DNA from 2 places in the Orenia marismortui DSM 5156 genome. Region 2 is predicted to be linked to the other one. Evidence: a T-box and tRNA genes for the amino acid it is inferred to sense, from the RefSeq annotation. Region 2 holds a T-box; the other holds one or more tRNA genes.
What was found. The T-box of region 2 lies ahead of metG (methionine--tRNA ligase). A T-box ahead of a tRNA ligase gene usually reads a tRNA of that ligase, here a tRNA-Met.
Positions count from the first base shown of each region.

Region 1: it has a tRNA-Met gene. The T-box ahead of metG (methionine--tRNA ligase) is inferred to sense a tRNA for this amino acid. The anticodon was not compared.

Region 1 covers NZ_KB900618.1:263,377-280,220, reverse strand. The annotation lists gene asrA (anaerobic sulfite reductase subunit AsrA) at 323-1,342, shown strand; gene asrB (anaerobic sulfite reductase subunit AsrB) at 1,335-2,135, shown strand; gene asrC (sulfite reductase subunit C) at 2,152-3,159, shown strand; gene OREMA_RS0107340 (Crp/Fnr family transcriptional regulator) at 3,315-3,992, shown strand; gene OREMA_RS0107335 (hypothetical protein) at 4,140-4,784, shown strand; gene OREMA_RS0107330 (nitrite/sulfite reductase domain-containing protein) at 4,962-5,645, shown strand; gene OREMA_RS0107325 (nitrite/sulfite reductase domain-containing protein) at 5,709-6,455, shown strand; partial or broken gene OREMA_RS19460 (IS30 family transposase) at 6,603-7,676, shown strand; tRNA gene OREMA_RS0107315 (tRNA-Tyr) at 7,838-7,922, shown strand; tRNA gene OREMA_RS0107310 (tRNA-Leu) at 8,012-8,100, shown strand; tRNA gene OREMA_RS0107305 (tRNA-Met) at 8,206-8,281, shown strand; tRNA gene OREMA_RS0107300 (tRNA-Met) at 8,380-8,456, shown strand; gene OREMA_RS0107290 (DUF4912 domain-containing protein) at 10,773-11,507, shown strand; gene OREMA_RS0107285 (glycoside hydrolase family 57 protein) at 11,702-13,351, shown strand; gene glgP (alpha-glucan family phosphorylase) at 13,405-15,942, shown strand; gene clpB (ATP-dependent chaperone ClpB) at 16,239-16,844, shown strand, end outside.
Region 2 covers NZ_KB900617.1:1,244,532-1,261,375, reverse strand. The annotation lists gene holB (DNA polymerase III subunit delta') at 1-545, shown strand, start outside; gene OREMA_RS0105685 (PSP1 domain-containing protein) at 520-1,320, shown strand; gene OREMA_RS0105680 (initiation-control protein YabA) at 1,377-1,718, shown strand; gene OREMA_RS0105675 (tRNA1(Val) (adenine(37)-N6)-methyltransferase) at 1,699-2,451, shown strand; gene OREMA_RS0105670 (GIY-YIG nuclease family protein) at 2,500-2,754, shown strand; gene rsmI (16S rRNA (cytidine(1402)-2'-O)-methyltransferase) at 2,747-3,592, shown strand; gene OREMA_RS0105660 (DNA double-strand break repair nuclease NurA) at 3,748-4,770, shown strand; gene OREMA_RS0105655 (ATP-binding protein) at 4,850-6,694, shown strand; gene OREMA_RS0105650 (methyl-accepting chemotaxis protein) at 6,862-8,103, shown strand; T-box leader at 8,293-8,516, shown strand; gene metG (methionine--tRNA ligase) at 8,630-10,573, shown strand; gene OREMA_RS0105640 (TatD family hydrolase) at 10,663-11,427, shown strand; gene OREMA_RS0105635 (TatD family nuclease-associated radical SAM protein) at 11,543-12,124, shown strand; gene OREMA_RS0105630 (extracellular solute-binding protein) at 12,431-13,759, shown strand; gene OREMA_RS0105625 (carbohydrate ABC transporter permease) at 13,832-14,773, shown strand; gene OREMA_RS0105620 (sugar ABC transporter permease) at 14,777-15,652, shown strand; gene OREMA_RS0105615 (LacI family DNA-binding transcriptional regulator) at 15,740-16,756, shown strand; gene rnmV (ribonuclease M5) at 16,817-16,844, shown strand, end outside.

The DNA of each region.
Region 1 (16,844 bases), on a different contig from region 2:
AAGTTTTGAGGGCTTTAGAGCAGCTATATGGAAAAAGGAGTATTAGATTTAATTTTATTAGGAAATAAGAGATGGATAAGTGGATAATTAATTATTAGTATTATTTTTGTCAGTTGATTCCTCTCTTGTTTGGAGAATGAGCTAATCATACTACTAGTTCTTAGAAAATTATAATACTAGATAGTAAATGTGAGTTTTGTCACAAATGATAGATTAAAAATGTGATAAGATAGGTAGCGAATGCAAAAATTTGGAGTTTTTAATGAATTAATTCACAATTCAATAGTTAAATAGAAAAATTAAAAGGGTGGGTGAAAAGGATATGGCTTATAAATTAAATTATGTAGAAGCTGATGATATTCTAAAGAAGCTACAGAATGAATACAAAATTTATGCACCAACTAGAAAGAAGGATAAAGGAACCTTTTCTGATACAGATCTAATTACTTATGGTCAAGTAAATAGTTTTGCTGAGATTGAGTTTAATGAAAAGACTAAATATTCTCCCAAGGATATTGTTTTTCCAATTACTCAAACATTATTCTATTTTAATGGTGATGAATATATTGAGGCTGAAGAAGATACTGATAAAGTAATTGTCTTTTTAAGACCTTGTGAAGTGAATGCTTTTAAAAGGTTGGATAAGATCTTCTTAGAAAATGGTCCAGAAGAAGATATTTATTATAAAAGGTTAAGAGAGAAGGTTAAGTTTGCAGTAATAGAATGTACAGAGGGCTTTGATTCTTGTTTTTGTGTTTCTATGGGGACTAATGAAACTGATGATTATTCAATCTTCTTAAGAATAAGTGAAGATGAAGTATTTTGTGAAGTGAAAGATGATAGCTTAACTCAAATCTTTGTAGATCAAGAAGAGGTAGAATTTACTCCAGAATTTATTCAAGAGAATGAAGTGGCAGTAGAAGTACCAGCACTAGAAGATATTACAACAGATCTATTTGAATCAGAGATTTGGAAAGAATATAGTAAACGCTGTATAGGTTGTGGTCGTTGTAATATGTCTTGTCCAACCTGTAGTTGTTGGACAATGCAAGATATAGCTTATAAAGATAATGAGAATCTTGGAGAACGAAGAAGAGTTTGGGCTGGATGCCATATAGATGGATATACAGAGATGGCTGGAGGTCATGACTTTAGAACAAATTATGGAGATAGAATGAGATTTAAGACAATGCACAAGATTTATGACTTTCGTAAGCGATTTGATATAGATATGTGTGTGGGCTGTGGTCGTTGTGAAGATGTTTGTCCAAAATATATCTCATTTGTTGGAGCAATTAAGAAATTAAATCAAGCTATTAAGGAGGGGAAAGCAGATGCCTAATAATCCTTATATACCAAAAGCTGTAGAGATTACAGATATTACTGCACAAAGTGAAGTTGATTACACATATAGATTAGCAGTAGATTTAGATGTTGATAATGGACAATTTGTAGAAGTATCTATTCCCAAAATTGGAGAATGCCCAATCTCTGTTAGTGATTTTGGTGATGATTATATTGATTTAACTATCCGACATGTAGGAAAGGTAACTAATCAAATAGCTCACTTAACAGTAGGAGATAAATTAGGGATTAGAGGTCCTTATGGGAATGGTTTTCCGATGGAAGAGTATCAAGGCAAGGACTTAGTGATTTCTGCAGGGGGAACTGGCTTAGCTCCAGTTAAGAGTATTATTAATTATTTTTATAGAAATCCTAAAGTAGTTAACTCCTTAACTTTATTGCTTGGTTTTAAAAATCCAGCTAATATCTTATTTAGTGATGAAATTGCTAAATGGAAAGCAGCAGATCACATTAATGTTATTTTAACAGTTGATGAAGGAGATCAAGCTTGGGATGGGAATGTTGGGTTAATTACTGGCTTTGTTGATCAAGTAGACTTTAGTAATCTAGATAATATGGAAGTAATTATTGTAGGACCTCCAATTATGATGAAATTTACTAGTTTAGAGTTTATGAAGTATGATATTCAAGAAGAACAAATTTGGGTTTCTTTTGAACGGAAGATGTCTTGTGGAATTGGAAAGTGTGGACATTGTAAGATGGATGACACTTATATCTGCTTAGAAGGACCAGTATTTAATTATACAAAAGCTAAAGAATTAGTTGATTAAAGGGGGGAGTAATAATATGTCATTAAATGTTAAAGAATTTAAGAAGAATGCTTATCGGATAACAAAAGAGCGTAATATTACAGCTTTACGTGTTAGGGTACCAGGTGGTCATTTAGAGGCGAAATATTTAACAATTCTTCAACAAATAGCTGAAGAGTATGGAGATGGAAATCTGCATATCACAACACGTCAAGGCTTTGAGATTACAGGAATTCCAATGGATAAAGTAGAGGAAGTCAATAAAAAGGTTGCTCCTCTGATTGAAGGTATGGAAAAAGGAATTGGTGTAGAGATTGGTAACCCAGAAGATGGTTATCCAGCAGCTGGAACTCGTAATGTATCAGCTTGTATTGGAAATAAAGTCTGTCGCTATGCTAAGTATGATACTACTAAATTGGCTCAAAGAATTGAACGTAATATCTTTCCTAATGACTTTCATGTGAAAATTGCAGTATCTGGATGTCAAAATGACTGTATTAAGGCTCATATGCAAGACTATGGAGTATTAGGTATGGATCTTCCAGTTTATGATGCTTATCGCTGTATTAGTTGTGGGGTATGTGTGAAAAATTGTAAGAAGAGAGCAACAGGAGCATTAAAGTTTGAAAATTATAAAGTTGTTAGAGATGAAGATAAGTGTATAGGCTGTGGTGAGTGTATTTCTAAATGCCCAACTAATGCTTGGACAAGAGATACAAGCAAAAAATACTATAAATTATTAATTATGGGGCGTACAGGTAAGAGAAACCCTCGTTTAGCAATGCCTTTTTTAGAATGGGTAACAGAAGATGCTATCATTGATATTATTAATAATACTTACCAGTATATAGACAAATATATTGATCGGAGTTTAGCTAAAGAGCATGTAGGTTATATCGTAGATCGAACTGGATTCCAAACTTATAAAGAAGAGGTTCTAAAAGGTGTAGAGTTGAATCCAGAATGTAGAATAGCAGAACATATAGACTGGCCTGGATATAAAACAAATACAAGCAATAATTTCACTAAAGTAGGAAATAAGTAATAGCTGAAGAGAAGAAGACCATTTTAGCTATTATAAATTAAAAATATATTTTGTTATAAATTTTAAATAACTTAACTCGAGGGAAAAGCTCCTTCGAGTTTTCATTTTTGTTAAATTGGTATATAATAAGGCTAAAAGCATAAAGGAGTAGTAGAATGTTTCGAGTTAAAGAAATATTGATTGAATTACTAAGAGCTTGGAATTTAAAAGGAGAAACTATAGATTCCTTAGCTGAATATGCATTAATAAAAAGCTATCAACCTGGGCAAATAATTTTTTTTGATGGCGAAGAGGTTAATAAGTTATATATTATAGTAAATGGAAGGGTAAAGGTTTCTAAGTTCACTGAGGGTGGTAAGGAAAAGATGATTCACATCTTAGAAAGAGGAGATGTAATTAATGAGATCAGTTTAGATGGTAGAAGAAGTTCTGTAACTGCCGAATGTATAGAAAAAGGAGGGATTATTTCAATAGTTATTGACCCTCTATTAAGGATTATGGAAGAAGATTTTAATTTAACTTTACATATCTTAAATTCCGCTAATTTAAAGTTGCGGCAGAGTTATCGACAATTAAGGAATTTAGGTCTAAAGAAGACAGGGCCAAGAATTGCAAGTAGGCTCTGGAAGTTAGCTAGAGATTATGGAAAAGAGGATAGAGAAGGAATTGAGATAGATCTTAATTTAAGTCAACGTGAATTGGCATTAATGATTGGAACTAGCCGAGAAACGGTAAGTCGTTTTCTAAAAGAGCTTGAACGAGAAGAGGTTATTCTTGTAGGCAATACACAAATAACTATTTTGGATATAGATGCTTTGCATGATTGGACCTGAGAATAATTCAAACTATTTATAAGATTTATTGCTTTTTGTGATATAAATCAACGAACTAAAGTTTATAGTATGTAATAATAGATTTAGAAAAGAAGTCAAGGGTCTAAATAATAAATTTACTTAAATTTCAAACAAGGAGTGATATAAATGAGTTTGGTATTAGGACATATTCATCATTGGTTATATAATCAAATTAAGGTGGTTGAAGAACGTGAGATAGAGATTATAAATGCTTTTAAAGAAAAGTATGAAAGTTCAGAAATTGAAGAGATCGTAGAATCTATAAGAGAAGAATATGGAAATCTAAAAGGTGAGACCCCCTTAGAAGAATTAATTGGAGATAGTCATATTCATCCATGGTTAGAAGGAGCTATTAGTGTAGCTCAAACAAGGGAAGCTGCTATTGTAAAAGCATTAATGGATCAATATAATGATAAAGAATTATTAGTAGAAGTATATCGTAATAATGGAGCAGAATTAGCTAATGCTTCTTTAAATGAATTAGACTCAAATGATTTAAGAGCTGCTTTTGAACTATTGAAAAATACCTTGGTAGAAAGGATGCCTTGTGACCGTTTATCTGCAGTAGTAAGAAATGAAACAGATAAGATTATTTGGAGACATAATGGACAATTGCATACGGAATTTTGGAAAGCAGCAGGTGTTTCAATAGAATTAATGCATGAGTTGTATAGTATTTGGATTGCTACCTTTGTAGCTGCTATTAACTCAGATATTAATCATGAGCGCGAACTACTAGATGGTCAATATGAGGATATCTTTACATTATAGTTGTTATAGAAGTCTAGAATAATTACTAAAATTTATACGAGTTAAGTTTTAACCTAGATAGTAGCTCTTTTTATATTAATATAAAACACTATAATCCTATAAAATAATTGTTGAGAAGTATAATTTTATTTTTACCTCCAGATACTAATATTTGATTAAATCTAAGGAGGTAAAAACATGGACACTACAGGTCAAGGAACAAAAAAAGATCTCTTAGCAAAAGGGGCGGTTTTGCAAAGGGATGGTTCATATGCTATTGCTCCCCATAGTCCAGGGGGTTTATTAGAACCTGATCAATTGATTAAGATTGGAGAAATAGCTAAAAAATATAATGCTGCAACAGTGAAAGCTACTAGTTCTCAAAGGTTGGCAATTGTAGGAATTAAAGAAGAGGATATAGATGCAGTATGGAATGATCTGGGGATGGATCCTGGATATGCTATAGGAGTTTGTGTTAGAAGTGTTAAGTTTTGTCCAGGAACCACCTTCTGTAAAAGAGGTCAGCAAGATTCAGTTTCAATTGGTATGGAATTAGATAAAAGATACCATGGAATGGAATTACCAGGTAAGTTTAAGGTTGGAGTTAGTGGCTGTGTAAATAAATGTATGGCCACTGAATTTAGGGATTTAGGATTGATGGGAACATCAAAAGGTTTTCATATTTATGTCGGGGGGCATGGTGGAGTTAAGGCTAGATTAGGACAAGTTTTAGCTGAACATCAAACACCAGAAGATTCACTGAAAATTATAGATAATATTATGCATTATTTCGAAGGAAATGGAAATAAACGTGAGAGATTAGGAGAGTTTATTGATCGAATTGGTTTCGAGGAATTTGAGCAAGAAGTAATGATAGATTGAATTTATAAGCTGTTAGTTTTAAAACTAACAGCTTAATCTATATTAGATTGGAGTGTGAAAATAATGATTAAGTTACCTGAAGGTGGTAATTTACAAAGGATAAAAAATAGTAAAAGAACCTATTCTATTACTCCGCATATAAGTGGAGGTTTAACTAATCCCAAAACTCTAAAAAAGATAGCAGATGTAGCTGAAAAATATAATTGTACTATTAAGATAACTTCAGGACAACAGATAATGTTAATTGGATTAAAGGCTGAAGAAGTAGACCAAGCTTGGGATGACTTAGGTATGAAACCTAAGAATAGATCAGGACTAAAGTGTAAAGGGGTTAGATTTTGTCCAGGTACTAGTTTCTGTAAACGTGGCAAGGTAGATTCAGTGAAGTTAGGAATGGCTTTAGAAAATAAATATTTAGGAATGGAGTTACCATCAAGAATGAAAATGGGAGTAAGTGGGTGCCATTTATCCTGTACTGCTCCAGCAATAAGGGATATTGGGGTTGTAGGTAATGAAGAAGGATTTGAATTAAGATTAGGTGGATCTGGCGGGCATAAACCTATGTTAGCAAAGCCACTTGCCAATAAATTAAAGCATGAAGAAGTTTTAGTATTAATTGATCAAGTTATAGATTATTATAAAGATCAGGGGCGAGTAGGAGAAAGGTTAGGAGAAATGATAAATAGAATTGGTTGGGAAGAGTTTAAGAAAGAGATTATTAACAAGGAAGAGGTTAAAATTATAATTTCAGCTGAAAAATTTAATCTTAGTGATATAAGCAATGATTTTAACTCTAAATGTAATCATTAGTAGATAAGAAAGGGTTAATATTTAAATATTAAAAATTGGTGCATTGTATAATTAAATGCACGGATAGTTCAAAAAATAAAAAATGACACACATTAATACCTCATATATAATGTTAACTGACCAAAGCAAACATTGGAGGTATTAAATATGTGCCAAAATAATTATAACACAAAAAGTAGAAAAGGAAAACATTTAAAGTGGGAAGAGAGAAAGATAATAGAACATTTATATAATATACAAAACAAATCGAAGACAGCAATAGCAAGAGAGTTAGGGAGGCATAGGACGACAATAAGTCGAGAAATTGAAAGGGGAAAGCTTGTATTATTAAATTCAGATTACACTAAAAGAATAGAATACGATGCTGATATAGCTCAAAACTTATATGATAACAATGCGACTGCTAAAGGAGCTAAGATTAAAATAGGAAAAGATCATCAATTAGCTGAATTCATAGAAGAAAAAATAAAAGGAAATTATTCTCCAGAGGTAATTGCAGAGATGATTAAAGAGGATGATGGGTTTGAAATTAAAATACATTGGAAGACGATATATAATTATATAGATTAAAGGCATTCTGTTTATAGATAGAGAGAAGATTTGGTTTATGGTAGATATAAAAAGACTAATAAATCTAAACAGAAAGAAAAAGAATCAACAAAAAGGAGAAAAGAGGGAAGAAAGATATCAGATAGGCCTAAGGAAGCTGATAAAAGGTCAGAAATAGGTCATTGGGAAATGGACTTAGTAGAGGGTAGGAAAGGTAAAGATGAGCCCTTTTTATTAGTTTTAACAGAGAGATATAGTCGCAAAGAAATAATAGAACTAATACCTAATAAGACTCAAGAATCTGTAATAAAAGGATTAGATCGCGTAGAAAGAAGAATAGGAGTTAGAAAATTTAGAGACTTATTTAAAACTATAACTACAGATAATGGTAAAGAATTCTATGATTATGAAGGGATAGAAACTTCCTTTACAGGAAGTGATATCTCAAGAACTAGTCAATATTATGCTGATGCTTATTGTTCTTGGCAAAGAGGTAGTAATGAGAATTTAAATAAAATGATTAGAAGGTTTTTACCAAAAGGAAGTAGCTTTAAGAATATTAGCAGAAATGAAGTTAAAAGAATTGAGCGATGGATAAATAATTATCCACGAAAAATGTTTGGGTTTAAGAATGCAAATTATATATTTGAAGAACAGTTAAAGGCAGCTTAAAATTTATGAGGTATTGAGTAATAAAAAACCGTGCATTTTATATTGCAATTTATAAAATATTAAAAATTATATATTTTTTCTTGACACTTATCAACTAAGATGATAATATATTAAATGTCGCAAGGGAAAATAGTACCTTAGGCAAACAAATATATAATTGTGGAGGGGTTCCCGAGTGGTCAAAGGGAGCAGACTGTAAATCTGCCGGCGACGCCTTCAGAGGTTCAAATCCTCTCCCCTCCACCATTTTATTAGCTACTGGTTATTAGCTTTTAGCAAGTTCTTTTAAAGATCTAAGCTAGAGGCCAACAATTAGCAGCCAACAACTAAATTATGCCGAGGTGGCGGAATTGGCAGACGCATCGGACTTAAAATCCGGTGGGCTTTTATGCCCGTGTCGGTTCGAACCCGACCCCCGGTACCACTTTAATAATTAACAATGTAAAATTGATAATTGATGATTAAAGGTCTTGGATTTAAAGATTTTAATTATACATTATCAATTGTTAATTATAAATTAAATAAATGTCGCGGGGTGGAGCAGTTGGTAGCTCGTCGGGCTCATAACCCGAAGGTCGTTGGTTCGAATCCATCCCCCGCAACCAAAAATCAATGGAGAATGGAGAAATGAAAATTGAGGATGAAGTTCTTAAAGATATTTAATTCTCAATTCTACATTATCAATTCTCAATTATATATCCGTGGCGGTGTAGCTCAGCTGGCTAGAGCATACGGTTCATACCCGTAGAGTCGGGGGTTCAAGTCCCTCCGCCGCTACCATAATTAATTTTAAGTAACTATTTCCAATCTGGGAATGGTTTTTATTATTTTATTTAATAAATTATTAAGCCAGGGGATTAGTTTTCTTATTTGATATAGTTATCCGATTTATAGATGTCTTTTGATAGAAGATAGTTGGATACTTCAGTAACTAGTAACAAGTGATGAGTAACGAGTAACCAGTAAATAAGTAAGCTGTCATCTGCTCTAGTTACTTGGTACTGATGTTTTATATTCATTAAATTTCGCTTTAGAATTGGATATCTATATGAATTCAAGAGTATTTTACAATAGGGAGTAGAAAGAATTATTAAATTAAAGCTTTGAAAATAGTATCTACATATGTTTGACTTATAAGAGAAAAAGAGTAGATTAGGAAATCTCCTAATCTACTCTTTTTCTTATTTTTGCTTTTTAGCTTTTCGTTCTAGTTCAGCCTGCCGCTCAGCTCTAAGAAGGTCTTGCTCCTTAGATTTCACGAAATAAATGCTTTCATAGTACATTAATATCACCTCACAAGTTGTTTTATAATAAAAACTTGCTCGGCTACTCAGTACTTTAAAGAGAACGAATTCTACTAATTACTCTCTTCTTACTAATATTATATGATAGTTCAGAAGATATGTAAACAATTTTCTATAATTAGAATAAAAAACTTATGTTTCAAAGTGAATATTAACACTGATGACAAATACTAATAATAGAGAAAAGGTATATTATTATTTGTGCTGAATAAGTTAGATAATTGGATAGTGCACAATATATATAGTATTTTTAATGCTTTTTATTTCAAATTAAAAAAGCAATTATGTATTATTATCTAAAATATGAATAATTATGGATGAAGAGAATATATTTTATTGTAGTAGTCTTTTATTTTCTATTTGAGATGTAATGAAAATATAAGTGAGAAAGGAGTTTATGATCTAATAGTTTTTAAGATATAAAGTATTTATATCTTATTCTTATTTAAATAACTTTTTTTATATTTGAATTTGTTAATAAAAAAACTATTTTATTAAGTTCTATGGTTGTATTTATCAATTAAGAATAAAATGGTAGATGCTATAAAAATATTAGTTATTACTTTAAAACTGAAATATTACTAGCAATATATTCAAGAAAAGAAGGTATTTAGGGGGGATGCTTCAATAGGATTAAGTTTATTTTTGTAACTTAATTGTTAGTTAACTGTTATTATTTAGATAGAGTAGTGTGATATAATTATAAAAAAATTGAACAATCAAGTTTAATTTTCAATTTTATACTATAAATGAGCAAAAATGATTATATTAATTTACAAATACTATAATTAGGCTGTTCATGCAGGTTAATATTTTTGTGTATTTAAGACATGTATATAAACAACTCTAAAAAGTAAATTAAAACCTTATTTTTACCATGCCCCGAGGATGATTTTTCCGAGGAAATACTCTTGGGGTGCGAATGAACACAAATTAACACTAATAAAAGATTCAAAAAATCTTTTAGACCTTAAACCTTTCGTGGTTTCAAAGTTTTTAGTTTATTTTTATTTCACTTTAAGGTTGGATATCTACATCACCAGTCTAGAATAATTTAAAATTAATCATTTACATTAATTGGCTTGAAATTTGTTCCTTTATAGTTTTATATTATTTGTTAGACATATTGTTGAAACATAGTTATTAGCCTTAATATTTTCATGAAAATATTAAGATATTTGTAGAGCTTTTCTTTAATCTATCCATTTATTTTTGATGTTATTGTTATAAATTAGTATACTTATGTGAGATTAAAAGATCTTATTTTGTTGAAATTTTAAAGTATGTTAATAGGTTTAGAAAAGTTATATAGTATTGTTAATCTAATTAATTATAAAATAGATTAACAATATTCATTGATTGTAGTCTAAATAATTTAGAGCAGAAGTATGAAGATAAAAGAATACTACAAGAGAAATGGAATGATCCAAAACAGAAAATATTTATACTTATAATAATTTGAAAGGGGTAGAACATATCTGTAATATTAGATATGAATTAAGAAGAGATGAATGAATTAAAGTTTTTTAAAAGAAAAGTTTTGAAGTTTAATACATAATTTGTTTATCGGTTTTACTTAAATGATCTACTTTATGTTTTAATCAATTAATAAGATTTTGTTTGTTGGGTAAGAAGAGTATTAAATATAAAAAATATCTATTTTGAAATTTTAGTAGATCTTGATATTATTAAAAAAATCTAAATTAATAGTTATTAATAAGTATATCTTTTTCATAATCTAATTAGAGAGATATTATTAAATTAATCAAATAATTTTAAAGGAGGAGATTATATGTCTAAAATTCAAGAAGTTAATTTAAATCAATTAAAAGATAAAGAAATTTTGACTAGTGCTCAATCTAGTGAATCGGTACCTAAAAAAAATAATAATGAAATTGAAGATACTAATCTTGATATGAATAAAATACCTGATCAATATGGTGATAATAAGCTGGTTTTACAAGTTAAAAATCCAACTACTGCACACTTATATTGGGAGTATACATCTGCTAGAATAACTAATGTATGTTCAAAAGCAGGCTATAGTCAAGGTGATGATATACCTTTAATTTTAAGAGTTTATAATTTGAGTTTAGGAAGAGATTATAATGTTTATTATGATATTGATATTAGTGAAGGTCATAATAGCTGGTATTTAAATGATTTGAAATCAGCTAAATCTTATGAAGTAAAGTTGGGTGTTTTGGATCAATTTGGAAATTTACATTCTGTTCTTAAATCAAATCGTATTAATATGCCAGCAAATCAAGTTAGTGATATATTAGATGAGGAATGGATGACTGTAAAAGAAACTATGGATATTGTCTACTTATTATCTGGAGTTTTACCTGCAGGAATTAATGTAGAAGATACAATGAGTTCTGATGATCTAATTAAAAAAGAGGTACGCCAAATTAGTAGGGAATTCAATATTGACATTTCTACTTTAGAAAAGAGATTGAGTTCTTTGGAGTTGATAAAAGGTTCTAGTGAGCGTTTAGTTGGTTCTTCAGATGTATTTAAGTAGTTTGTTGAATAAATAATAAATATAGTTAGCTGCTAACTATATTTATTTAAAAGCTATATCAAACCAGCACAATGTAAATTTTTTACAAAAAATAAAGGATAAAAAATAATCTTGTATAAATTATTATATAAGGTACAAATGATAATTTTAAATCAAATTTGTATATTATATTAAATTTGTTGGGAGTGATAAATGTGGTAGAAGAAAAAGGATATTTAGCATTGGTATTGCATGCTCATTTACCTTTTGTAAGGCATCCAGAGCATGAACATTTCATGGAAGAAAATTGGCTTTATGAGGCTATTACAGAGACCTATATACCTTTGATTAATCATTTTGAAGGTTTGCATAGAGATGGTATTGATTATAGATTGACTATGTCTTTAACTCCACCATTAATATCTATGTTGACAGATCCTTTGTTACAGGATCGCTATCTTAGACATATTAATAAATTAATCGAATTAGCTCATAAAGAGGTAGAGCGAACTAAAGATCAACCTAAAATTAATAAAGCAGCTAGATTTTACTTAGAGAGATTTGAAATAGCTAAAGATACTTTTTTACATAAGTATAAGAAAAATTTAGTAAATGCTTTTAAGAAGTTTCAAGATTTAGGTTATTTAGAGATTATAACTTGTGGTGCTACACATGGCTATTTACCATTAATGCAACAGTATCCAGAAGCTGTAAGAGCACAGATTGAAGTGGCAATAGAAACTCATAAAAAACACTTAGGTAGGGAACCAAGAGGGATCTGGTTGCCAGAATGTGCTTATTATCCTGGTGTTGATAAGATATTAAAAGAATTTAAGATTAGATTTTTTGTTGTAGATACCCATGGAATTTTACATGCAACACCTCGTCCTAAATATGGGGTTTTTGCACCTATTTACACTAAATCAGGAGTAGCAGCTTTTGCTAGAGATCAAGAGTCTTCTCGTCAAGTATGGAGTTCTAAAGTGGGTTATCCAGGAGATTTTGATTACCGAGAGTTTTATCGTGATATCGGATTTGAATTACCTTTAGATTATATTGGGCCTTATATTCATCCAGATGGTATTAGAATGGATACAGGAATCAAATACTATAGAATTACTGGAGATGAAGCAGGCTTAGATTCTAAAGCACCATATGATCCAGATAGAGCTAGGGAGAAATCAGCTGATCATGCTGGAAACTTCTTGTTTAATAGAGCTAAACAAATAGAATATTTAAGTGAATTGATCGATAGAAAGCCAATGGTATTGTCTCCTTATGATGCTGAATTATTTGGACATTGGTGGTATGAAGGTCCAGATTTCTTAAATCATTTAATCAGAAAGGCATATTCTGATCAAGATGTAGTTAAAATGATATCCCCTATTGATTATTTGGAAGAGTACCCAAGCAATCAAGTTTGTCAACCACCAATGTGTAGTTGGGGTGCCAAAGGATATAATGATGTTTGGTTAGATGAAAGTAATGATTGGATCTATCGTCATTTACATCAGTTGGCTGAAAAGATGATAGAGTTAGCAACAGAAATTGATTATCCTGATGATTTAACTAGAAGAGCATTAAATCAAGCTGCTAGAGAGGTACTGTTAGCTCAAAGTAGTGACTGGGCATTTATTATGATGACAGGTACTACAGTAGAATACGCAGTTAATAGAACTAAAGCCCATATTAGTAGATTTCTTGGTTTATATGATCAAATCAAGTCAGGAAATATTGATGAAGATTGCTTAAGTGATATAGAGTGGAAGGATAATATCTTCCCTGATATTAATTATGAAGTCTATAGTAGAAAATATCAGCCTAGAATAGAAGGTAAAGGTGAGGATATTAAGATTTGTAATTAAGTCAGTAATTAGTCTATATAATAGATTAAATATGATGATTTAGAGGTGGTCTGATGCAATTTTATGGCAGTATATCAGTCAATCCAGAATTACCAGTGGAAATTGAAGGATTAAAGAAATTAGCAGAGAATTTATGGTGGTCTTGGAACCCAGAAGCAGAAGAATTATTTAAGAGAATTGATATGAACTTATGGGAAGAGGTTGAAAAAAATCCTATAAAGCTTCTTTCAAAAGTAAGCTATAAAACTCTACAAAATTTGGGTAAAGATAAAGAGTTCTTAAGATGTTATAATAAAGTTATGGAATCTTTTGAAAAGTATTTAAATAGAAGAGATACTTGGTTTAATTTAAATTTTGATTCTTTAGATGATAATAGAGTAATCGCTTATTTCTCCGCTGAATTTGCTTTACATGAATCATTGCCAATTTATTCTGGAGGTTTGGGTGTCTTAGCTGGTGATCATTGTAAGTCAGCTAGTGATCTAGGTTTACCTTTTGTTGGAGTAGGATTACTTTATAGGAATGGTTATTTTAGACAAGAGATCAATGAAGAGGGTTGGCAAAAATCTATTTATAATGATTTAGATTTTAAAGAGCTAGTTGTCAATCCAGTAAAGGATAATGATAATGATCTAGTTGTTTCTGTTAGATTAGAGGATAGAGATGTATATTTAAAGGTTTGGGAAGTAAAGGTTGGAAGGGTTTCTCTTTATTTGTTAGATGCTGATCTAGAGGTTAATAATAAAGTCGATAGAGCTTTAACCTCTAGATTATATGGTGGAGGGCCAGAAACAAGAATATCTCAAGAGATTATTTTGGGTATTGGTGGAACAAGAGCTTTATATAAAATGGGATATCAACCAGTGGCATGGCATATGAATGAAGGCCATTCTGTTTATTTGGGATTAGAAAGAATTAGAGATCTAATCCAGGATTATGATATGAATTTCTATCAGGCAATAGAAAAAGTATCTGCTAATACTGTCTTTACTACTCATACTCCTGTTCCTGCAGGTAATGAAGTCTTTTCTTTTAGTCTTAAAGATAAATACTTCTCTAAATATTGGAATGAGATAGGGATCAGTAGAGAAGAATTTATGAAACTTGGTAAGATTCATGATTATGATGAAGGTTTTGGTTTGACTGTTTTAGCATTGAATTTATCATCTTTTCATAATGGTGTTAGTAAATTACATGGAGATGTGTCTAGTGCTATGTGGAAAGAATTATGGCCTGGAGTACCAACTGATGAGAATCCTATAAGTTATATAACTAATGGGGTTCATACTTTGACTTGGCTTGCTCCAGAGTGGAAGAATTTATTGGATAAGTATCTACCAGAAAATTGGAGAGATAGAATTGTAGAGCAGAAGATGTGGAAAAAAGTTAGAGAAATTCCTAATGAGGAGTTTTGGAAAGTCCATAAAGACCTAAAGGCAAAGATGATAGATTATATTCGCAAAAGAGATTTAATAAGAAGACAGAGGGATAGTAAAATAAATAATTTAAGCAAAGATAGTAACTTATTAAATAAGAATAGTTTAACTATCGGTTTTGCTCGCAGATTTGCTACATATAAGAGAGCTACATTAATATTAAAAGATTTAAAAAGGCTTAAGAAAATATGTAATAATCAGGGGCAAGAAGTTCAGTTTATCTTTGCAGGAAAAGCACACCCAGCAGATATTCCAGGGCAAGAATTAATTAAAAAACTTCATAATATAGCTGAAAGTGAAGAGTTCAAAGGTAAGATAGTTATTTTAGAAGATTATGATATGAATTTGGCTAGATATTTAGTTCAAGGGGTAGATGTTTGGTTAAATACTCCAAGAAGGCCTTTAGAAGCTAGTGGAACTAGTGGACAGAAGGTAGCAGCTAATGCTGGGTTGAATTTCAGTATCTTAGATGGCTGGTGGTGTGAAGGTTATAATGGAAAGAATGGTTGGACTATTGGTCATAAGTCAGAGTATAGTAGTTCTGAAGAACAAGATCTGATTGATAGTATTTCATTATATAAGACCTTAGAAGAAGAGATAGTACCCTTATATTATGATACTGACAGTAATGAAATAGCAGAAGAATGGATTGCTAGAATGAAAGAGTCTATGATTACTAATGCTCCAGAATATAGTACAGATAGAATGGTACAAGAATATACTAACAATTTATATTTACCTGCTATAAAGCGAGGAAAAGAATTGGATCAAGATAATTGTCAATTGGCTATAGAGTTAGCGGATTGGAAGCATAAGTTAAAGTCTAATTGGGATAAAATAAAAATTTATTCTGAGCAAGAAGGTAATCAAGGAAGCTTTAGCATTAAAGATGAGATTGAATTAACAGCTAAGGTTGATTTGGGGCAGCTATTAGCAGAAGATGTGGAAGTTGAAGTTTATCTAGTTAATAAATTAAATGAATCTCAGACTAAAATTATTCCAATGGAATTTCAATTAGAAGAAGATGGGATTTATAATTATATTGCTAAGATTAATTTTGATGAAACTGGTATTTATAATTATACTTTTAGGGTACTACCAAGTTCAAAAAATTTAACTCATAGGCATGAGTTAGGTTTAATTAAATGGATTTAATATAAAAAACTCGGGTTCAAACCCGAGTTTTTATATTGTAAAACTTATTTTTTGACTTAGATTTCAAAACTTAAACTTTAGCCTGTGTTCTATATAAAATTTTTAGATACTATTGACAGTTAAAGAATATTTTTTTATAATATTATTAGCACTCAATACCATTGAGTGCTAATAATATACTTGCTTTGATTTAAAGATTAGTCAAATAGCCATAATAAATTAGAAAATATTAAATAAGAGAGATCCTAATTTATATTTTTCTAATCAGTAAAAAATATTATCTGGAGGTGCTAAAGATGAAGATGGATAACTTTACGATTAAAGCACAAGAAGCATTAATGGAAGCTCAACATTTAGCGGAAGATTATAATAATCAAGAACTTTATCCTACCCATTTATTATTGGCACTGCTAAAACAGGATAAAGGTATTATTAGACCTATTTTACAGAAGTTAGAGATTAATTTAGATAGTTTATATAAAAAATTAGAAGAACTAAGTGATAAATTTCCAAAGGTATACTCAGATGATGGAGAATTATATACATCTCAGGATTTAGCTAGAGTATTAAGACAGGCTAGAAAAGAAGCTAAGAGTTTGGAGGATGAGTATATTTCTACTGAACATTTCTTATTAGCTATTCTGGCAGAAAATAATAATAAGGCTGCTAAATTATTGACTGAAAAGGGGCTTAATTTAAAAGATGTCAAAAATGCTATTAAGGAGATTCGTGGTGGTAGAAAAGTCAGTAGTCAAAATGCTGAGGGGCAGTATAGGGCTTTAGAGAATTATACTATTGATTTAACGGAATTAGCTAAAAAGGGTAAGCTTGACCCTGTAATTGGTCGTGATGAGAAGATCAGAAGAATTATGCAGGTTTTATCACGGCGGCGCAAAAATAAT
Region 2 (16,844 bases):
AAATAGTCAGGTTTAGACTTGTTTCAGATAGTATGATTAAGGATAAACTAATAGAAGAGTATAATCTCATAGAAGAAAAAGCAGAATTACTGACATCTTTATCAGCTGGAAAGTATAATCTTGCCTTAGATTTAATTAATGAGGAAGGTAAATTAGAGGAAAGAAATCAAGTTTTAGAATTAGCGCAGTCTCTTACAGATTTAGATAGAAATAAAGCATTTGATTTAGTCCAAAAAATTTTAGATGACCGAGATAAGGTGGGAGATAATTTAGATATTATCCTAACTTGGTATCGCGACTTATTAATGTTAAAATTAGATCAAAGTAAAGAGCTGATTAATGTAGATTATAGCCAACAGTTATCAGAGGAAGCTAAAGGATGGGAAAGAAAAGGAATAGAAGATATAATAAAGTTAATAGAAGAAACAAATAATGTTATTAAGAATATTAATGTTAATTTACAATTAGCTTTAGAGGTAATGCTTTTAAAGTTAAATAAATTAAGGAGGAAAAATTATAATGGAAGTAGTAGGAGCTACATTTAAGAAAGCTGGTAAGATTTATTATTTTAATCCTTCAGATTTAGAAATAAATGTTGGAGATAAAATAATTGCTGAAACTTCTCGAGGTATAGAATTAGGAGAGGTAGTCATAGATTCTAAGGAAGTTAATCAAGAAAATTTAGATTATAAATTAAAAGCAGTTAAACGTAAAGCTACATTTAATGATATTCAGCAAGCTAAGCAAAATAAAGAGGAAGCAGATAAGGCTTTTGATATTTGTGCTAAGAAGATAAAAGAACATAATTTACCAATGAAGTTAATTGAATCTGAGTATACCTTTGATAAAGGGAAATTACTCTTTTACTTTACTGCAGATGGTAGGATAGATTTTAGAGAATTAGTTAAGGATTTGGCTTCAATATTTAGAACAAGGATAGAGTTAAGGCAGATTGGTGTTAGAGATGAAACAAAAATGCTAGGTGGTATTGGTCAGTGTGGAAGGCAGTTATGTTGTAAAACTTTTTTAAGGACTTTTGAACCAATTACTATTCAGATGGCAAAAGATCAAAATTTATCGTTGAATCCTGAGAAAATTTCAGGTATTTGTGGTCGTTTGATGTGTTGTTTAAAATATGAAGATAAATCTTATCAAGAAGGGATAAATAATTTGCCTAATGTAGGTGACAAAGTAGAGGTAGATCAAGGAACTGCTATAGTTACTGCTTTAAATGTAGTTAAGAATACCCTTACTTTAAAGTTGAAGAATAATGAGAGAATAGAAGTTTCTGCAGATCAAATCAAAAATAAAGAGGATTAATATGAGAAAGTATAGAACTAGTTTAAGGATACTTTTTGGATATGGAGGTTACAATAGTGGAAGAGATTATTGGTCTTTTAGCTCATTTTCAAGAAGAGTTACAGGTTTTGACTAATGATTTTCAAAAAATAAAGAATAGAATTTATAATATATACAAAGAAAATGAAAAACTCAAAGTAGAAAATCAAAATCTGAAAAAACTACTTTTTGAAAAAGAAGAAAATGAAGAAAAATCTGGAGAGGGATATGATAATTTAGCCCGTTTATATCAGGAAGGATTTCATATTTGTCACCTAAATTTTGGTGAAGGACGTGAAAGTGATTGTTTATTTTGTATGGGGTTATTAGATAATAACTTAGATGAAGCAGAGGAAGATGATGATAGAGATGAGGATTAATTTAAGATCTGAAGAGAGGCTAGATGACCTCTTAATAGATAATTTAAAGTTAATTCAGAATCCTAATTATTTCTGCTTTTCTTTAGATGCAGTATTACTTTCTGATTTTATTAGACCTAGAAATAATTCCCGAGTATTAGATATTGGTACTGGTAATGGGATTATTCCTCATTTAATAGAGCCTAAATATAAGGTTAAAGAGGTTATTGGAATTGATATTCAAAAGCAAGTAATTGATATGGCTAAAAGAAGTAGTGTTTATAATAATCTTCAGAATAAATTAACCTTTATAAATTTAGATTTAAAAGACGCTTTGAAAGAATTTGGAACAGAAAGTTTTGATTATATTGTGAGCAACCCTCCTTATATGAAAAGAGGAAGTGGTAAGGTTAATCCTGAAAATAGCCTTGCTATTGCAAGACATGAGATATTTTGTGAGTTAGAAGATATAATCAAAGTTAGTAGTCAGTTACTTAAATATAAAGCTAAGGCAGCATATGTTTATAGAACTCAGCGTTTAGCTGAGTTATTGTCATTATTAGAAAAGTATAATTTATCAGCTAAAAGGATGAGATTGATTTATCCAAAGCTTGATAAAAAATCTAATTTAGTATTAATTGAAGCTATTAAAGGAGGCGGAGTAGGTTTAGATGTATTATCTCCTTTAATCGTTTATAATAAAGCTGGAGATTATAGTGAAGAAGTAAAGAAAATTTATTACCCAGAAAGTTAAATGCTACAATCAAATCTGATTAATTTTTGATAGGAAGGGTTTTGAATTATGGGACATTATGTTTACATACTAAAGTGTAATGATAATACATTATACACAGGATATACTACTAATATTAAAAGAAGAGTTAAAGAACACAATAATGGAAGTGGAGCTAAATATACTAGAGGTAGAACTCCAGTTGAACTTTATTACAGTGAAGAACATAAAGATAAAAGTCAAGCGATGCAACGGGAATACAAAATTAAGCAAATGAGTCGTCAACAGAAATTGAAGCTAATAAAGGGTGAGTTAGATGAGTGATGGGAAATTATATATATGTGGTACACCAATAGGTAATTTAGATGATATTACTCTTAGGGCTTTAAATATTTTGAAAGAAGTTGATTTGATAGCAGCAGAGGATACTCGTCATACCCAAAAATTATTAAATCATTATCAGATAGATACAAAATTAACTAGTTATCATGAACATAATGCTGAACATAAAAGTAAAGAGTTATTGAAGAAATTAAAAGCAGGGCTAAATATAGCATTAGTTTCAGATGCTGGAATGCCAGGTATTTCTGATCCGGGGTATAGAATAATTAGCCTTCTTAGATCAGAAGGAATGAGAGTCGTTCCTATTCCAGGACCAACAGCTATGACGAGTGCCTTGGTTATTTCTGGTTTAGCTACTGATAGATTTGCTTTTGAAGGGTTTTTACCACGAAAAAATAGTGATCGAAAGAGTTATTTAGAGAATTTAAAAAATGAAGAACGTACACTAGTTTTTTATGAAGCACCTCATAGATTAATTAAAGCTTTAGGTGATATCTTAGCAGTTTTAGGAGATAGAAGAGCTGTTATTTGTAGAGAGTTGACTAAGAAATTTGAAGAAACAATAGATGGAAATATTAGTGAATTAATTGAATTGTTTAAGAATAATAAACCAAGAGGTGAGATTGTTCTTGTTTTAGAAGGCGGAAAAGTTAAGAATGAAGGTGAAGCTTGGAAAGATTTATCTATTTTAGAGCATTTAGAGTCATTGATGGAGGAAGGATTAACTAAGAAAAAAGCTATTAAAGAAGTAGCCAAGTTACGCTCATTACCTAAAAGTGAGGTCTATCAGATTGGAATAAAAATAAAAGTTAATAGATAAAATAAAAAAATTAGGGTGCTGTTAAACAGCATCCTAATTTATCATCTTAGCTATTCATGATTTGTTATATTTAAAATCTGATCAAAGGTGTAAAAAAGTTAAAGCAGGAAGTGGAGAATAGGTGTGGAAGATAAGAATAGAGGTTGGTGATCAAAGTGTTATTTACTGAAGAATTGAAATCTTTATTAAAAGATTCTAACACAAAACTTAGAGAAAAGTATGAAAGTCAATCTAACCTAAGTAACGATAAATTAAAGCAATTGATTAGTTCTAAAATTGGTAAGTTTATCAATTTAACTCAACTAAATGATCTAGAATTGAAAAATTTTAGTAAAGATAAGGCTATTGTAGGTGTTGATGGTTCAGTTAATACTCAGGGGAAGATCTATCCTCACTATATTACTTTATTACAGGCTTTAGCTAAGAGTACTGACAGAAAGCAATCTGGTGTTATAAGACAGCAGATATTTAGTCCTTTAATTGAAGATGATAAAAGAAATATTATTAAAAAGCTTTCGATTGCTAATAATCAAGAAGGTGAAGATAATAGAGTTTATGCTCAAGAGGTAGCAGGTAAGATTAAAAGTTCTTTACTGGCTTCTTTGGAAGTATTGGTGGCTAAAGATAGTATTTTGAAATGGAATCCTACTTTGGTTATGATGGATGGGTCTTTAACTAGATACCAAAATCAAGCTGAAAAAGAGTGGGAGGAATTAGTGGAAATAGCTTTAGATAGAGATGTGATAATAGTAGGAGTAATTGAAGAGATAGGTACTCATGATTTAAGCTTGACTTTAGGTGATGAGAATGATTTTCCTACTAATATGAAGGATATGTATGATAGAGAACTAATGTTTGGATTATTAGATTTGGGTGAGATGATGATTTTTGATAATGTTAAAGATGGCTTAAAAAAGTCTTTTGCAAGAATCTCAAATGATCCAGGTGTAATAGGGATTGATCTTCTTAAAGAGCAAGAAGATTCTTTAGAATTGGTGAGTAATCTGGTATATTCACTTACTCCCAAAGATGGACGAGGTATACCAATCTGGTTAGATATTGTTGACGAAGAGGTTAGAATTAGCAATAAAATGATGGAGATGATCATTGACAATTACTTAGATCCTCGTTTGAAGCAGAGACTTTTTTATTCTAAGCGTTCAGATAGAGTTTATTAAAGCAATGTATAATTTATAATTGATAATTAAAGAAGATCTTAATTATTCATTATTAATTCAAAAAGAAAGGTGGATAAAGATGCAGGTAGTTGGTTTAACTACGCAGCAAGAAGTTTATGTTGCTTCTAAAGATCGAAAATTTAGAATTAATGAGATGTTAAAGATTGTAGATGAAAGTTTAAATATTCCTTTAGGAGAGGTAGTTGAAACTCAAGCATATAATAGGTATATTCCTTTATCCATTGATAAGGGCTTTGTGGATAAGGGGGTAATTGATTCATTACAGAGTATAGGCTATAATATTTCAGAAGATGAGATCAATATTGCCAAAGTACGTTTATTAGAAGAGGCTCCTTACCCAATCAAAACAGGATCAGATGTACTAATTCCTCATTTTAGTGAAGTTAAAGATTTATTAGTTAAAGAAGGGCCAGAAGAAGGACTTGTTTTAGGTGTGATTAGGGGAACTGAAGAAATGACAGCAGAGATGGATGAAGAGTTAAAAGACATAGCACCACTATATGAGAATGGTAATATAACTCCTCAAAATGGAGTTCCCTTCAACTTTAAAGTAAAGGCAATGCATCAATACCCTCATATTGGTATTATTGGTGGTTCTGGTTCGGGTAAATCTTTTGGAATGAGAGTAATTTTGGAGGAATTAATGAAGTTAAGAGTTCCTACTATAGTTTTTGATCCTCATTTTGAAATGGATTTCAGTGATTCTTTTAAAGATTTGGATGAGAAATATACTACGGATTTCGCTAAGGCTTTTGAAACTTTTCAGATTGGACAAGAGGTAGGAGTTAATTTTTCAGATTTAAGTACTAAAGACTTATCTGATCTATTAACTGCAGCAAGCCATCTAACAGATTCTATGATTAATGCTGTACAGAGCTTACATCAAAAAAAGGATAGCTTATTAACCTTTAAAGGTAGATTAGAAGATTTACAAAGGGCTCAGGAGCTAGGAAGAAATAGAATTGATCGTGATTTAAAAAATGGTGCTGTCCAAGGTGAGACTAAGGAGGAATACCATAAATATTTAGAGCTATTAGATGCTTATGGTAATCTGCCGGCTAGTTCTGTTAGTGGTATCGTCTGGAGGTTAGGACGTTTAGAAAGAGAGGGGTTATTTAGCAATAGTATTGATAAGATTGAATTAGGTATTAAAGATCGCAAATTAGTTGTTATTCAAGGGCCAATTTGGTTATTACAAGTATTTGCTACTTATGTATTGGGAACATTATATCGCAAGCGTAGAGACTACAAAGATGCACAATATCGACAACAAGAAGGAGAATATTTTCCACCTTTTGTTGTTGCTACTGATGAAGCCCATAATTTTGCCCCTAAAGGATATGATGCCCCTGCTAATAAAGTAATAAAAGAGATAGCTCAAGAAGGTAGAAAGTATGGTACTTTTCTAATATTAGCTACTCAACGTCCAACTTTATTAGATGAAACAGTAACTGCTCAATTAAATACTAAATTTGTTTTTAGAACTGTAAGAGCAACTGATATTGAAACTATTAAGCAAGAGACTGACCTAACTTCTGATGAAGCTAAAAGACTTCCTTATTTAAGGTCTGGTGATACCTTTGTATCTTCAGCTATTTTTGGTAGAACTTTGGCTGTAAGAATTAGATGCTCTAAAACTGAAAGTCCACATACAGAAAATCCTTTTGAAGAATTAAATAAACAGAGTGAAGTAGAGGATCAAAGATTATATGATGCTATTTTATATAGTTTGCCAATTAATAATACCAATATTCTTTCAAAATTAGAAGAAATAAATGAGAGATCAGATAGTATTTTAGATAGAAATACTTTAGAAAGTAAATTAGACCACTTAGTTGATAAAGGCAAGATTGGAGCAAAAGATTCTATCTTAGGTGGAAAGGTATATGAAGAAATAAATTAATTGAAGGTATTTAGTCTTTTGTAAATAATTATTAGGTAGAAGCTATATTTTAACAATCAATTAAGAAATAAAATCTAGTAAAAATTGATTTGTTATAGAGGTCAAAATAATTGTTTAACTATCTATTAACTAGTAATTCTAATTATATAGAGAGAGGAGTATTAAATTTGAAGAATAAAATAATTAATCTAATAAAGTTTAGGAGTTTAAGAATCAAATTCGTAGTTGCTGTGCTAGGGTCATTATTGGTTGGACCTTTTATTGCTGATAAGCTAAATGTTTTTATTAGTGGACAGTTTTCTGGTAGTGAGACCTCATTATTTGTTTCAACAATGATTGATACTGTTGTTGTAACGGGGGTTATCTTGTTTTTAACAAATAGAATGATTATCAAACCTATTAAGCAGATGGCTAATTTGACTAAAGAGCTTGCTGAAGGTAATCTTGATGTTGAAACAATGGAAGTCAAACGTAATGATGAAATTGGTTATTTACAGCAGGAGTTAAATCAAATGGTTATGAATATGAATCAAATACTGGAAAAAATTAATCTAACTACAGAAAATATTAATGATATTAGTGGTAATCTATCAACTGCTTCTGAAGAGTCTGGAAATATGGCAGAACAGGCTTCTTCATCTATTCAGGAAATAGCTAATAATTCACAAGTTCAAGTTAATTTAGTTAATGGTTTAACTACCAGCATAAAGGAGATGGCAGGAGATATAAGTACAGATCAAGGCCACTCAATTAAGGCTATTTCTAATGCAGCTAATGAAGGTACTGGGATTATTAATAACACAGTATCTACTATTACAGAGTTAACTCAAAGAATTAATAAATCTACAATAACAGTAGAAGAGTTAAATCAATTTACTCAGAGAATTAGCAATTTTGTTGGAGCAATTACTAATATTGCGGAGCAAACAAATTTATTGGCTTTAAATGCTAGTATTGAGGCTGCTCGGGCTGGTGAACATGGAAGTGGTTTTGCTGTAGTTGCAGATGAGATTAGAGAGTTAGCAGTGGAATCTAATACTGCTGCTGAGGATATTGTCGGTCTAATTAAAGAGATGAAAAAGAAATCAGAAACTACTGTTGATGAAATGAAGGTTGGTCAAGAAAAGGCTAATTCTAGCTTAAAGGCTATTAACCAAGCTGATGAAGCATTTGTAAATATCAAAGACAGAGTAGCTAAACTTGACCATACCTTAGTAGATATAACAGAGGTTATGAATGGAGTTGCTGATTTCACTGAAGGTATTTCAGCTGCAGCCCAAGAAGTTGCTGCTATTAGTGAGGAACAGTCAGCAGAGGCTCAACAGACTGCTGCTATAGCTGATAGTTTAGATCAAATAGTAGAAGATTTACAGGAGTTAGTAGAGCAAATAAGTCTATATAAAGAATAATAAACTTGACAAAGTTATTTTTATCTTGTATATTTTTAAATGAAGTAGACATAATAGAATTAATAAAAATATTATATACATGATAAATGCATTGAAGGGAAGAGTAGAGTTGATAAGTTCTAATCTTTGTAAGAACTTATCGCTCACGAAGGGTATTTAGATGTATTGAATAAGAATGTTATCTATATGATAAATGCATTGAAGGGAAGAGTAGATACCTAATCTATTTACAGAGAACTGGTGTAGCTGAGAACCAGAATAGTAAAGGTGTTGAAGATGGTCCTGGAGCTATATGGTTGAATCTTTAGTAGGTCATATCGGTTAACTACCGTTACTAGTTTAAAGAGTGGTCATACAAATTTGTATGGCAATTAGGGTGGTACCGCGACGAAATTTAACCTCTCGTCCCTATAGTAGGGATGAGAGGTTTTTTATATTTAATTGATAATGGAATATATACAATTGATAATTAAAAATTACATGTTAATGTTAGTTGTAAATTTCATAAACAAGGGGAGGAATTAAAATGAGTGACAAAACTTTTTATGTAACTACACCGATTTATTATCCAAATGATAAACTGCATATTGGTCATACCTATACAACTACTGCAGCTGATACAATTACGAGATTTAAGCAATTGCAGGGTTATGAAACAGAATTTATTACTGGGTCTGATGAGCATGGTCAGAAGATTCAAAAGAGTGCTGCTAAGCATGATATGTCTCCTAAAGAGTATGTTGATGGTATAGTAGAAACTTTTAAAGATTTATGGGAAAAATTAAAGGTCGATTATACTAAATTTGTTCGTACTACTAGCGATGATCATAGAGCAGATGTAGAGTATATCTTTAAGAAGGTCTATGATAAAGGTGATATTTATAAGAGTAAATATGAAGGGTATTATTGTACTCCTTGTGAGACTTATTGGACTGAAAGACAGTTAGATGAAGAGGGCAATTGTCCAGATTGTAACCGGGCAGTAGAATGGATGGAAGAAGAGAGTTACTTCTTTAAAATGTCTAAGTATCAAGATAGATTATTAGATTTTTTAAATGATAATCCTGATTTTATTCAACCAGCTAAGCGTCGCAATGAGATGATTAACTTTATCAAAGAGGGATTAGAAGATTTATGTGTTTCTAGAACAACTTTTGATTGGGGAATCCCTGTTCCAGTTGATGATGATCATGTTATTTATGTTTGGTTTGATGCTTTGACAAGTTATTTAACAGGTATTGATTGGAATAGAGATGAGGAGAAATTTAATAAGTTTTGGCCTGCTGATATTCATATTGTAGGTAAGGATATTTTAAGATTCCATACAATTATTTGGCCAACTATCTTAATGGCAGCAGATTTACCTTTACCTAAGAAGGTCTTTGGACATGGTTTCTTATTAGTTGATGGTGGAAAGATGTCTAAATCTAAAGGAAATGTAATTGATCCAGTTAAGTTAATTGATGATTTTGGTGTAGATGCTGTTAGATATTATCTTTTAAGAGAGATTGCTTTTGGTACTGATGGCTCTTATTCTACTGATAACTTTATTCAAAGAATTAACTCTGATTTAGCAAATGATTTAGGTAATTTATTAAACCGTACAGTAGCAATGGTAGATAAGTACTTTGGTGGAGTGGTTCCAGAAGCTAAGGTAGAGACTGAATTTGATGATGACTTAGAAGAAGTGGCGACTATTACTTTTAAAGCAGTCGAAGATAATTTAGAAAATTTACAGTTTAGTGTAGCTTTAGAAGAGTTATGGAACTTAGTTAGAAGAACTAATAAATACATTGATCAGACTACTCCATGGGTCTTAGCAAAGGATGAAGATAAGAAAGCTGAATTAGGAACAGTACTATATAATTTATTAGATAATCTAAGAAGAATTGCAATTGCTCTAGTACCCTTCTTACCTGAAGCACCAGCTAAGATGTGGGAACAATTAGGAATTAAAGATAGTTTAGCAGATCAAAGTTGGGATAATGTTAAATCAAAAGCTTTATTAGAATCAGGTATCAAGGTAAATAATGGAGATCCAATCTTCCCAAGAATAGATGCTGATGAATATTATCAAAAATTAGATAAAGAGAAGAAGGAAGAGCAAGCTAATAAGAAAGGGGATAATAAAATGTCTGAACAAGAATATATTACTTTTGATGAGTTTGGTAAATTAGAATTAAGGGTAGCTGAAGTATTAGAAGCAGAAAGAATTGAGGGAAGTAATAAATTACTTAAAGTACAGGTTCAATTAGGTGATGAGAAGCGTCAATTAGTTGCTGGAATTGCTAAGCATTATGAAGCAGAAGAGTTGGTGGGTAAGAAAGTAGTAATGGTTGCTAACTTAAAGCCTGCTACTATCTTTGGTGTTAAATCTAATGGTATGATTTTAGCTGCATCTAACGATCAAGGAGAATTAACGGTAACAACAGTTGATAGAGATATTGATAGTGGAGCACAAGTAAAGTAAGTTCAGTGACGAGTTACAAGTAACGAGTAAATAATTAAGAGCTTGTCACTTGTTACCCGTTACTAGTTACTGATTTAGGAGTGATATGTATGTTAATCGATACTCATGCACATTTAGATTTTGATCGTTTTGATAAAGATAGAAAAGATGTGATTCAAAGTTCCTATGATAATGGGATTAAGAAGATTATTAATGTTGGTGCAGATATGAAATCTAGTTATAATTCAGTTGAGTTAGCTAAAGAAAATGATTTTATTTATGCTAGTGTAGGAGTTCATCCCCATGAAGCAGAAGGGTTTAGTGAAGAAGATTATAATAAGTTAAAAGAGCTAGCTCAACATGATAAGGTAGTAGCTATTGGTGAAATTGGTCTTGATTACTACTATGATAATTCACCTCGTTTAGCCCAACAAAGGGTTTTTAGAAGGCAATTACAATTAGCTAAAGAAGTTGATTTGCCTATAGTTATTCATAGCCGTGATGCCAGAGAAGATACTTTAGAAATATTAGAAGAAGAGGCCAAGGATTTAACTGGGGTCTTACATTGTTATGCTTATGATTTAGAAACGGCAAAAAAGGTTATCGATTTGGGTTTTTATCTTGCTTTTGGTGGAGTGATTACTTTTAATAATGCTAAGGATCTAAGGAGGGTTGTTAAGGAGATTAGCTTGGAAAATATTCTAATAGAAACTGATGCTCCTTATCTTACTCCTGTACCATATCGAGGCAAGAGAAATGAACCTAGTTATGTAAAAGAAGTTGCCAAAAAGATAGCTGAGATAAAGGGGATAGATCTGTCAGAAGTTGCCAAGTATACAACTGAAAATGCTAAAGGATTATTTGGATTAGATTAAAGTTTAAGGGGTATTAGTTGCAATTGCAGTTAATACCCTTTTTCGAAAACATATTTAGTTAATTTTGTGTAATAATTCCTTGTTGATTATTATAAACTATTATGGAGGGATACTTATGACGATAAGTTATCAATTAGGAAATAGTTTATATCTTAACCTAACTAATAGATGTACTAATAATTGTAGATTTTGTGTTAGAAGATTTAAGAAAGGGGTAGGTGAGTATGATTTATGGTTAGATAAAGAGCCTACTTTTAAAGAAGTGATAGAATCAATAGGTGATGATGTTAAATATGATGAATTTATATTCTGTGGTTATGGGGAACCATTAATTAAGTTAGATCTGTTAAAAAAAGTAGCTAGCTATCTGAAAGAAAATTATCCTGAGATTCCTATTAGGATTAATACTAATGGACAGGCTAATTTAATTCATAATAGAAATGTTTTAGTAGAGTTAGAATCTATAATAGATTCTATATCCATTAGTTTGAATGCTCACAATGCTATTATTTATGAAGATATTTGTCAACCTCAACTTGATGAATCTTTTAAGCATTTGATTAATTTTATAATTGAAGCTACAGAATATATACCTAATGTTATAACCTCTATAGTAACTTATCCTGGTGTAGATGTGGATAAGTGTTTTAAGCTAGCGGAGAGATTAGGAGTTAAACTTAAAGTAAGAGAATTTTAATAAGTTTCTCAAGCTGCAAATACTAGCTTATCTTGGCTATATAATAAATAATAAACAAGTTATGAAAATAAAAAAATGGTAAAATAAGAAGGAGTTATTGCTTTAATATCGAAATTGTATTATAATAGAAGTGCAAACGATTTCACAATCAAGAAAAATTCTTCATCTAAATTATGTTTTAATAACTTATGATGGTTTCCTCTATAATCTTTTATAAGCTTACAAGGATGAGGATATTAATAAAATATTTCATGGTAAGAATAATAACTCTTACCTAAAATTTAATTATTTAAAGGGGGAACTACAGTGAAAAAGAGTATTTCAAGTATTTTAATTATTGTATTAGCACTATCATTATTATTGGTTGGGTGTGCTTCTAATGAGGAAGCTCAAAAGCCAACTGAAGAGAAAAAGCAGACTGAAGAAGTTGCTGAGAAAGCTAAAGGTTTAGATTTAAGAGAGGTTAAAGAACCAGTAACAATTAAGTTTTGGGAAATGGCTTATCCAAAAGTTGATGAGACATTAGATTCTTTAATTGCTGAATTTGAGAAAGCAAACCCTAATATTACAGTTGAAAGAACTCACATGGAAACAGAAGATTTAAGACAGAATACACAAACTGCTTTCATGGGAGGAAAAGGTCCTGATGTTGTAAGAAGTCCTTTTGACCATGTTGGTCCATTCTCAATTATGGGAATTGCTCAGCCATTAGATGATTTAATGAGCGATGAAATGAAAAATATGTACTTAGACAATGCATTACCAGGTATGACTTTAAACGGAAGTGTTTATGGAGTACCTGATACTATGGGTAACCATTTAACATTACTTTACAACAAAGACTTAGTTAAAGAAGTTCCACAAACTTGGGAAGAATTAATTGCAATGGCTAAAGACTTAACTGTAGATAAAGACAGCGATGGTAAACCAGATCAGTATGGATTAGTATATAACTTAAATGAACCATTCTGGTGGGTTGTTTTCCATGGAGGTTTTGGAGGTTGGGTGTTTGATGAAAATAATAACCCAACTTTAGATACTGAAGCTACAAAAGATGCTATGCAATTTGTTAAAGACTTAAAATTCAAGCATAATATTGTGCCAGATGAATGTGATTATAACTTAGCTGATAGTTTATTTGTAGAAGGTAAGGCTGCTTTTGCTATTAATGGTGATTGGTCTTATGGTAAATATCTAGAAGCAGATACTGTTGATTTAGGTGTTGCTCCTTTACCTAAATTCAAGAAAACTGGTAAATATGCTCAACCTATGACTAGTGGTACTGGTCTAATTATGATTTCTGAATTACCAGAGAATAAGAAGATTGCTGTTATGAAATTTATTAAATTTATGACAAGTAAAGATTCTCAAAAAGAACTTGTTGTTAAACACAAAGTATTACCAAGTAACGCTAGTGTATATGACTTACCAATTATTACAGAAGATCCAGTCATGCAAGGTTCTGCAGCACAGCTGAAAAATGGTAAGGCAATGCCTATTATTCCAGAAATGAGAGCTATTTGGGATGCTATTCGTCCAGTATTACAAAGTGTTATGGCAGGAGATTTAGATCCAGCTCAAGCACCTGCTAAGATGCAAGAAACTGCTGAAAAGAAAATTTCAGAGATGCAGTAATTATAGGTTAAAAAAACTTATGAGGGATGAATTTTCATCCCTCATAAATTTATAACTAAAGGAGAGATTCAAATGAAATCAAAGGAAGGGGTAATTAATAACTCAGGTATATCTAAATTTAAAGATACACTGAGGGAAAATCAATTTTCCTATTATATGTTAATGCCTGCATTTATTGTTGTGTTTTTAGTCGTAGTTTATCCGTTCTTTTATAATTTTAGATTAGCCTTTTCTGATTTGAATATGTATACATTTAGACCTTTTATTAAGCATGGAAAGCTAACTTATATTGGATTTCAAAATTTTATTGAGGTATTATCAAACAGTAAATTTTGGGTTGTATTTATGCGTACAGTTATTTGGACTACTATTAATATCATTTGTCATGTTGGTTTTGGAATTTTCTATGCTATCTTACTAAATCGTAACCTTAAATTTAAAGGTATTTATCGTACTCTATTAGTTATTCCGTGGGCAATACCGCAATATATTGTAGTTTTAGTCTGGAAAGGAATGTTTAATTATAGATATGGTGCTGTTAACTTATTTTTGACTAAGTTTGGGATAGAACCCATTTCTTGGTTAAGCAAGCCATTAACAGGTTTTTCTGCTGCTATTTTAGTTAATGTATGGCTAGGTATTCCTTTTATGATGATGATTGCTTTAGGTGGATTGCAGAGTATTGATCCTAACTTTTATGAAGCTGCAGATATAGATGGTGCAAATAATTGGCAAAAGATTAGACATATTACTTTGCCATTATTAAAACCAGTAATGGCTCCGGCAGTGGTGTTAGGGGTAGTTTGGACCTTTAATCAATTAAATGTTATCTATCTATTAACTTACAATACTTTAACTGATAAAATTGATATTTTGGTAACTTATGTATATCGTGCCGCCTTTGAATTCTATCGATATGGATATGCTGCTGCATTTTCTGTAGTAATATTCTTCATATTATTTATATGGGGAGTTAGCTTTATGAGATTAAATGAAGAAGAAGGGGGAAGATAGAAGATGGCACTTAATCATGATAGTAAATTGAAAAGATTTTTGATTCATTTGTTCTTATTAATTTCTGTAGTTATTGCTCTTTATCCGGCTTTAAGAGTATTTGGAACTTCTTTAAGACCAAATGATTCTTTGCATACAACTAGCTTAGCTATTTTCCCAGAAAATCCAACTTTCAACGCATATAAGAGATTGATTTTTGAATTAGATTTTCTAAAATGGTTAAAGAACAGTTTGATAGTATCTTTCTTTACTGTTGCTTTAGGAGTTACTTTGGCTTCTACTGCTGGATATGTATTTTCTCGCAAGAGATTTCCAGGTAGAAGAGCAGGTTTAATGTTCTTTTTAGTAACTCAAATGTTTCCAGCTACAATGTTAGTTTTGCCACTATTCTTATTGTTAGCTAAAGTGGGATTAACTAGTGATGATATTGTAATACCTATCTTGGGGATGGCAAAAGCCCATATCGGATTAATAATTATGTATTCTACAACTGCTTTACCGTTGTGTGTATGGCAGATGAAAGGATATTATGATACTATTCCTGATAGTTTAGAAGAGGCTGCTTTAGTAGATGGTTTAGATCAATTTCAGGCCTTTTATAAAATAATATTACCTCTAGCTACTCCGGCATTAGTTATTACTACATTATTTACTTTTATGACTGCTTGGAATGAATATATGATTGCTAGAGTTATAATGACCGATGAGAAATTATACACTTTGCCAGTAGGTTTGACAAAATTAGCTGGTGATTTTAATGTAGAATGGTCAACTTTCTCAGCTGCGTCTGTATTAATTATGATACCAGTAATGGCTCTGTTTTTAGGTTTGTCTCGTTATCTAGTTGGCGGATTAACATTAGGTGGAGTGAAGGGTTAGAACTATTAAGCCATAGACAATTGTCTATGGCTTAATTATTTGTAAAACAAATAGAAATAAATTATCGGTTTAGAGAGGAAGATAAGAATGCCTACTATTAAAGATGTGGCAAAAGACGCAGGAGTATCACCTTCTACTGTCTCTAGAGTTATCAATGATCATCCTAGAATAAGTAATGCAACTAAGAAAAAAGTTAAAAAATCAATGAAGAAGATTGGATATCATCCAAATATTATTGCTCAAAGTTTAGTTAAGCAGAAGACTAATACTATAGGATTAGTTATGCCTTATTCGGCTGAGGAAGCTTTTGCTAATCCTTTTTATTCAGAAATATTACGAGGGATTGGAGCTGTAGCCCAAGAAAAAGGTTATAGTATATTATTGATTACTTGTGATGGACAAGAAGAGGTAGAAGCAAGTCTGCGAGCAGTTAAAAGTAAATTAGTAGATGGAATATTAATTCTAAGAGCTAAAAAAGATGATATTCTTCTAAAAAAACTTAGGGAAGCGGAAGTTCCTTTTGTTATAGTTGGACGACCTGAAGATGCTGATAAACATTACTGGGTTAATAATGATAACATTAAAGCTAGTAAAAATTTAGTCCAACATTTAATCGATTTAGGCCATAAAGATATTGCTTTGATTACTGGTGGTAGCGAGTATATAGTTTCCCAAGATAGATTAGATGGATATAAATTAGCCTTAAAGGAGAATAAAATAAAGTATAATCCTGAATATATAATTCATATTCATGGTAATGAAGAGATAATTTCTAAGAATACTAAAAAGTTATTAAAGAAAAATCCTGACTTAACTGCAATCTTTGCTGTAGATGATTTAATGGCGTATCGTTCTATATTAGCGATTAAAGAGTTAGGTTTGAAAGTTCCTGAAGATATATCAGTAGTTGGATTTAATAATAATCCTTTATCACAATTGATAACTCCATCATTAACTACTGTAGATATTAATACCTACCAACTTGGTGAAGAAGCAACTAGTATCTTAATAAATGTTATAGAGAATAAAATATCAGAATATTATCATAAGATAGTAGAAGCAAATATTATTATTAGAAATTCTTGTGATAAGATTAAGTTTTAAATTATAAATTTTTATGGTTGGATAAACTAAAGAAAAGAGTTAATTAAGGGTGATAGTAAAGTGATAAAAGAGGTAATTGTAGTTGAAG